Phenylobacterium zucineum HLK1: one gene and its partner. The protein of the gene in region 1 interacts with the protein of each later gene in a pairwise test. Links are inferred from orthologs where the notes say so. Each region holds a gene or a part of one and is shown in the gene's direction. Other genes may lie near its edges.

Region 1 (3,172 bases):
CATCGCCCCCACCGTCTCCATCGGCGGCAGGACGCTCAGCGTCGACGACTACATGGCCGCCTACGACGTCTCGGGCCTGCTGGTGCTGAAGGATGGCAAGGTGCTGCTCGAGCGCTACGGCCTGGGCCGCCGGCCCGAGGACCGCTGGACCAGCTTCTCGGTGGCCAAGTCGCTGACCTCCACCCTCGTCGGCGCCGCCATCCAGGACGGCAGGATCGAGAGCCTTGAGAGCCCGGTCACCGACTACATCCCCGAGCTGAAGGGCTCGGGCTACGAGGGCGTCAACATCCGCCAGCTCCTGATGATGAGCTCGGGCGTGAAGTGGAACGAGGACTACACCGACCCGAACTCCGACGTCGCCCGGGCGGGCGCGGCGATCCTCGAGCCGGGCGTCAATCCGCTGGTCAGCTACATGCGCAAGCTGCCCCGGGCCAACGCGCCGGGCACGAAGTTCACCTACAACACCGGCGAGACCGACCTCGTCGGCGTGCTGGTCTCGAACGCGGTCGGCAAGAGCCTGTCCGAGTACGCCTCCGAGAAGATCTGGAAGCCGTTCGGCATGGAGCGCGACGGGATCTGGGTCACCGACCTCGCCGGCCACGAGCGCGGCGGCTGCTGCATCTCGATCACGCTGCGCGACTACGGCCGCCTCGGCCTCTTCCTGCTGGAGGGCGGCAAGGCCGGCGGCGAGCAGGTCGTCCCGCCCGAATTCCTGGCCCAGGCCACCTCGCCCCAGATCAAGGAAGGCGCCCCCGAGCGCGGCTACGGCTACTTCTGGTGGATGCCGGTCAGCGGCGCCTACGAGGCCCGCGGCATCTTCGGCCAGTCGATCACCACCTTCCGCGACGAGGGCCTGGTGATCGTCATCAACTCGGCCTGGCCGCACGCCACCAACCGCGACTACTCCATGGCCCGCACGGCCTTCATCGACGCCATCCGCGCGGCGGCGACGACGGAGTGAGCCTTCCCGCGCCTTAGCCGTTGAGGCTCCCATGGCGCGGCGCGGCCTTCTCATCCGCAACCGATCCAAGCCGGACGACTGGGTCGCCGCGGTGCGCGCGCGGCTGGCCGACGCCGGCATCGAGCTCGTCGACCGCCCCTGCGGCTCGGGCGAGGAGGCCTGCCGCATCATCGCCGCCGAGGGAAAGGCCGAGGGAGAGGGCGCCGACCTCGTCGGGGTGGCGGGCGGCGACGGCACGCTGAACGGCGCCGCCCCGGCCCTGCTGGAGCTCGGCAAGCCGCTGGGCGTCCTGCCGCTGGGCACCGCCAACGACCTGGCCCGCACCCTCGGCCTGCCCCTCGACCCGCTCGCCGCCGCCGAGGTCATCGCCGCCGGGCAGACGCGTAGGATCGACCTCGGGCTCGCCAACGGCCGGCCGTTCTTCAACGTCGCCAGCCTCGGCCTCGCCGCCGAGGTGGCCCAGACCCTGGAGGGCGCCGGCAAGCCCCTCGGTCGGCTCTCCTACGCCCTGGCGGCGCTGAAGGTGCTGCTCCGCGCCCGGCCGTTCCGGGCCGCCATCGCCGCCGGCGACCGGCTCGTCCGCACCCGCAGCTACCAGATCGCCGTCGGCAACGGCCGCTACCACGGCGGCGGCCTGGCCGTGCGCGAGGACGCCAGCATCGAGAGCGGCCGGCTCGTCCTCTACAGCCTCGAGCCGGGCAGCCTCTGGAAGGTGGTCCTGCTCGCGCCGCTGTTCCGCCGCGGCCGCCACGTGCGCTGGCGGCAGGTGCGGACCGCCAGCGCGCGGACGATCGAGATCCGCACGCCCTCGCCGATGCCGGTCAACCTCGACGGCGACCTCGCCACGGAGACCCCGCTCCGGCTGGAGGAGCTGCCGGGCGCGATCGAGGTGTTCGTCCCCGACGCCTAGGCCGCGACCGGCGCCGGCGCCTTCTCCCACTGCGACCATAGGCGCCTGGCCTCGGCCTTGGCGGGCCCGACGGAGGCGTCCTTCACATGGCCGAAGCCGCGGATCTGCTGCGGGACCGCCGCGATCTTGGTCGCGAGCGGCAGGCGCGCCTTGTCCAGCTCGGCGGCCAGACGGTCCACCTGGATCTCGAAGTCGACGAGCAGCTCGCGCTCCATCTTGCGCTCGGCCGTGTAGCCGAAGATGTCGAGCGGGGTGCCGCGCAGGCCCTTCAGCTTCGCCAGCGTCGGGAACGCGGCGTCGGCGACCCAGCCGGGGAAGGCCATCTTCTTCGGCTTGCCGTCCGGCCCCTTGCGCGCCAGCAGCGGCGGGGCGAGCCAGACCTTGGCCTTGCCGCCCTTGAAGCTCTGGGCCTTGTAGGCGGCGAAGCGGCCGTCCGAATGCAGCCGGGCGACCTCGTACTCGTCCTTGTAGGCCATCAGCTTGTAGAGGCTGATCGCCACCTGGCGGGTCAGGGCCTCGGAGCCCAGGGGGGCCTCCGCCGCCTGCACCTTGCGCACCCGGTCCAGGTAGCGCTGGGCATAGGCGCCGTTCTGGTACTTGGTCAGCTCGCCGGCGCGGTGGGCGATCAGGTCCTCGAGCGGCAGGGTCTCGGGGGTGGCCACGTCGTCCTCGCGCGGTCCGCGGGCGGCCGGGTCGTGGGCGGCCTTGCGGCCCAGCTCGAAGGCCTGGAGGTTCTCCTCGGCCTGCACCCCGTTCAGGCGGATGGCCCGGTAGAGCGCGCGGCTGGAGACCGGGATCACGCCCTTCTGCCAGGCGAAGCCCAGCATGATCATGTTGGCGTAGATCGCATCGCCCAGGTTGGTCTCGGCCAGGGCTTGCGCGGGGGCGGCGTCGAAGCTCTTCACGGCCGCCGCGATCCGGCGGGCCTGGGCGTCGGCGTCGAAGCGCACGTCGCGGTCGGTGATGAAGTCCGCCGTCGGCGAGAAGTCGGCGTTGCCCACCGCCACCGTCCGGTCCTTGGCGTAGAGGCTGAGCGCGTCGGCGCCCGCCGCCACCAGCAGGTCGCAGGCGATCAGGACGTTGGCGCTGGCCGCCGGCACCCGGCCGCCGATCGTCGTCTCCTCGGTCTCCCCGATGCGGACGTGGCTGAACACCGCCCCGCCCTTCTGGGCCAGGCCCGTCATGTCCACCACGCTGGCCGAGCGGCCGTCCACGTGGGCGGCCATGGCCAGGATCGAGGCCACGGTCGTCACGCCCGTGCCGCCGACGCCGGTGAAGACGATGTTCCGCACGCCCTCCAG
Region 2 (3,134 bases), 1.3 Mb from region 1 along the record:
CCGACGGCACCCCCACCTACAACCTCGCCGTGGTCGTGGACGACCACGACATGGGCGTGACGCACGTGATCCGCGGCGACGACCACCTGAACAACGCCGCCCGCCAGACGCTGATCTATCAAGGCCTCGGCTGGGAGGTCCCGGTGTGGGCGCACCTGCCGCTGATCCACGGCCCCGACGGAGCGAAGCTGTCGAAGCGCCACGGCGCCCAGGCGGTCAGCGAGTTCGACTCCATGGGCTACCTGCCCGAGACCATGCGCAACTACCTGGCCAAGCTGGGCTGGGGCCACGGGGACGACGAGATCTTTTCGGATGAGCAGGCGATCGCCTGGTTCGACATCAATGACGTGGTCAGCGCGCCGGCCCGCCTCGACTGGGCCAAGCTGAACCACCTGAACAACCACTACATCCGCCAGGCCGAACCCGCGCGCCTCGCCGAGCTGGTCAAGACGGTGCTGGCGAGCCGCGACTGGCCCCTCGAGGCCGGGGACATGGCGGTGATCGAGCGCACGATCCCCTTCGTCCGCGACGGCGCCAAGACGACGCTGGAGCTGGCCGACAACGTCGTCTTCGCGCTCAAGCGCCGGCCGCTCGAGCTGCCCGAGAAGACCCGGACGCAGATGACCGAGGAGCTGCGCGGGCGCCTTTCGCGCCTGCGGGAGGCGCTGGCCGCTGTCGAATACTGGGACGTGCCGTCGCTCGAGGCGGCGCTGCGGGCGTTCGCGGAAGCCGAAGGCGTGGGCCTGGGCAAGTTCGGACCGCAGCTGCGCGCCGTGCTTTCCGGCGGCGCGCCGGCCCCCGATCTCGCAGGCGCGATGGTCGCGCTGACCCGCGACGAAAGTCTAGGACGGCTCGACGATGCGCTTTCACCGTCCGCGTAAACCGCTATAAGGCCGCTCGAACGAGCGTTTCATCTCGCACCCGCGAAAGGAGTCCGCATGGGCGACACGGCGAAGATCGGCATCGGCGGCAAGGACGTTGAGCTCCCGGTCCTGAAGGGGACGGTTGGCCCCGACGTGGTCGACATCCGCAAGCTGTACGCGGAGACCGACACCTTCACCTACGATCCGGGCTTCACGTCGACCGCCTCTTGCGAGAGCAAGATCACCTTCATCGACGGCGACAAGGGCGTGCTGCTGCACCGCGGCTACCCGATCGACCAGCTGGCGGAGAAGTCGAGCTTCCTCGAGGTCTGCTACCTGCTGCTGCACGGCGAGCTGCCCACGGCGGCCGAGTTCACGACGTTCGAGCACAACATCACCTATCACACGATGGTGCACGAGCAGTTCGACCGCTTCTTCCAGGGCTTCCGCCGGGACGCGCACCCGATGGCGATCATGGTCGGCGCGGTCGGGGCCCTCTCGGCCTTCTACCACGACAGCACCAACATCGACGATCCCGAGCAGCGGATCATCTCGGCTCATCGCATGATCGCCAAGATGCCGACGATCGCGGCGCGGGCGTTCAAGTACTCGAAGGGCCAGCCCTTCATCTATCCGCGCAACGAGCTCTCGTACGCCGAGAACTTCCTGCGCATGTGCTTCTCGGTCCCGGCCGAGGACTGGAAGCCGAACCCGGTCCTGACCCGGGCGATGGATCGCATCTTCATCCTGCACGCCGACCACGAGCAGAACGCGTCGACCTCGACCGTCCGCCTCGCCGGCTCGTCGGGCGCCAATCCGTTCGCGTGCATCGCCGCCGGCATCGCCTGCCTCTGGGGCCCCAGCCACGGCGGGGCGAACGAAGAGGCGCTGAACATGCTGGCCGAGATCGGCTCGGTGGACCGCATCCCCGAGTACGTCCAGGGCGTGAAGGACCGCCGCTACCGGCTGATGGGCTTCGGCCACCGGGTCTACAAGAACTACGACCCGCGGGCGAAGGTCATGCAGACCACCTGCCACGAGGTCCTGGCCGAGGTCGGTCACTCGGACGACCCGCTGCTGAAGGTGGCGATAGAGCTCGAGAAGATCGCGCTCAACGATCCCTACTTCATCGAGCGCAAGCTCTACCCGAACGTCGACTTCTACTCGGGCATCACCCTGCGCGCCCTGGGCTTCCCGCCGGACATGTTCACGGTGCTGTTCGCCCTGGCCCGCACCGTGGGCTGGATCGCGCAGTGGAAGGAAATGATCGAGGATCCGTCCCAGAAGATCGGCCGCCCGCGCCAGCTCTACACGGGCGCCGCCCAGCGCGACTACGTGCCGGTGGAGAAGCGGGGCTAAGCAGCCCCCTTCCCTTCCAGGACTTTCAGGACTGCAGACGCGGCGGCCTCGTTCGGATCGGGGCCGCCGCGTCCCATTTTGTCGAGGGCCGCGTACTGCCGCTCGACCTGCCGGCGGCGCAGATCCGCATCGTCCAGGCGCAAGGCCGCCTCGCGCGCCAGGGCCGGGCCGTTGCAGTCGTCCTGCAGCAGCTCCGGCGCCACCGCCTCGCCGGCGGCGATATTGAACAGCGTCACATACCTCGTGGTGATCAGCCGCTTCAGGATCGCATAGGTCAGCGGCGCGAGCCTGTAGCCGACCACCATCGGACAGCCCGCCAGCGCCAGTTCGGTCGTCACCGTGCCCGAGCAGGCCAGGGCCACCGTCGCGGCCTTCATGGCGTCGAGCTTGCCGGCTTCCCCCTCCACGACGTGCGCGCGGTTCGGCCAGCCGGCGACCCGGGCCCGGACCATGTCGGCCACCGTCGGCGCGGCGGGGATCACGACGTGGAGCTCGGGCCGCTCGGCCTTCAGCCGCAGGACCGCATCCTCGAACGCCGGCAGGACGCGCTGGATCTCGCCCGGGCGGCTGCCGGGCAGCACCAGGAGGATGGGATCGTCAGGCCCTGCGCCGATGCTCCGGCGCAGGCGGGCCGGATCGGCCCCGCCGAAGTCGATCGCCAGGGCCGAGTTGCCGACGAAGGTGGTCGGCAGGCCCTCGGCCTCGAAGTACGGCGCGTCGAAGGCGTGGATCGACAGCAGGTGGTCGTAGGTCGCCGCCGTGGTCTTCCCCCGGCCCGGCCGCGAGGCCCAGACCTGCGGGCCGACGTACTTCACGAGCGGCATGCCCGGACGGGCCCGGCGCAGTCGCTGGGCTACGCGAAGGGTGAAGCCCCAGGAGTCGATCAGCACGGCGACGTCGGGCTTTTCGCGC

What was found.
Region 2: the proteins of PHZ_RS03270 (region 1) and gltA interact in binary tests that used the Escherichia coli proteins (3 or more experiments, as listed by UniProt). The link is inferred for Phenylobacterium zucineum HLK1 from one-to-one orthologs.

Annotation. Positions count from the first base shown.
Region 1 is NC_011144.1:647,857-651,028, reverse strand. What follows is about bases 72-2,931. They hold PHZ_RS03270 (lipid kinase), read left to right. Parts: upstream 72-992; coding sequence 993-1,871; downstream 1,872-2,931. Other genes in these bases: PHZ_RS03265 (indolepyruvate ferredoxin oxidoreductase family protein), read right to left, coding at 1,868-2,931; PHZ_RS03275 (serine hydrolase domain-containing protein), read left to right, coding at 72-961. In the rest of the region: more of PHZ_RS03275, read left to right, coding at 1-71; more of PHZ_RS03265, read right to left, coding at 2,932-3,172. UniProt on the Escherichia coli protein: In vitro phosphorylates phosphatidylglycerol but not diacylglycerol; the in vivo substrate is unknown.
Region 2 is NC_011144.1:1,974,451-1,977,584, forward strand. What follows is about bases 259-3,080. They hold gltA (citrate synthase), read left to right. Parts: upstream 259-938; coding sequence 939-2,222; downstream 2,223-3,080. Other genes in these bases: gltX (glutamate--tRNA ligase), read left to right, coding at 259-881; lpxB (lipid-A-disaccharide synthase), read right to left, coding at 2,219-3,080. Outside these bases: more of gltX, read left to right, coding at 1-258; more of lpxB, read right to left, coding at 3,081-3,134.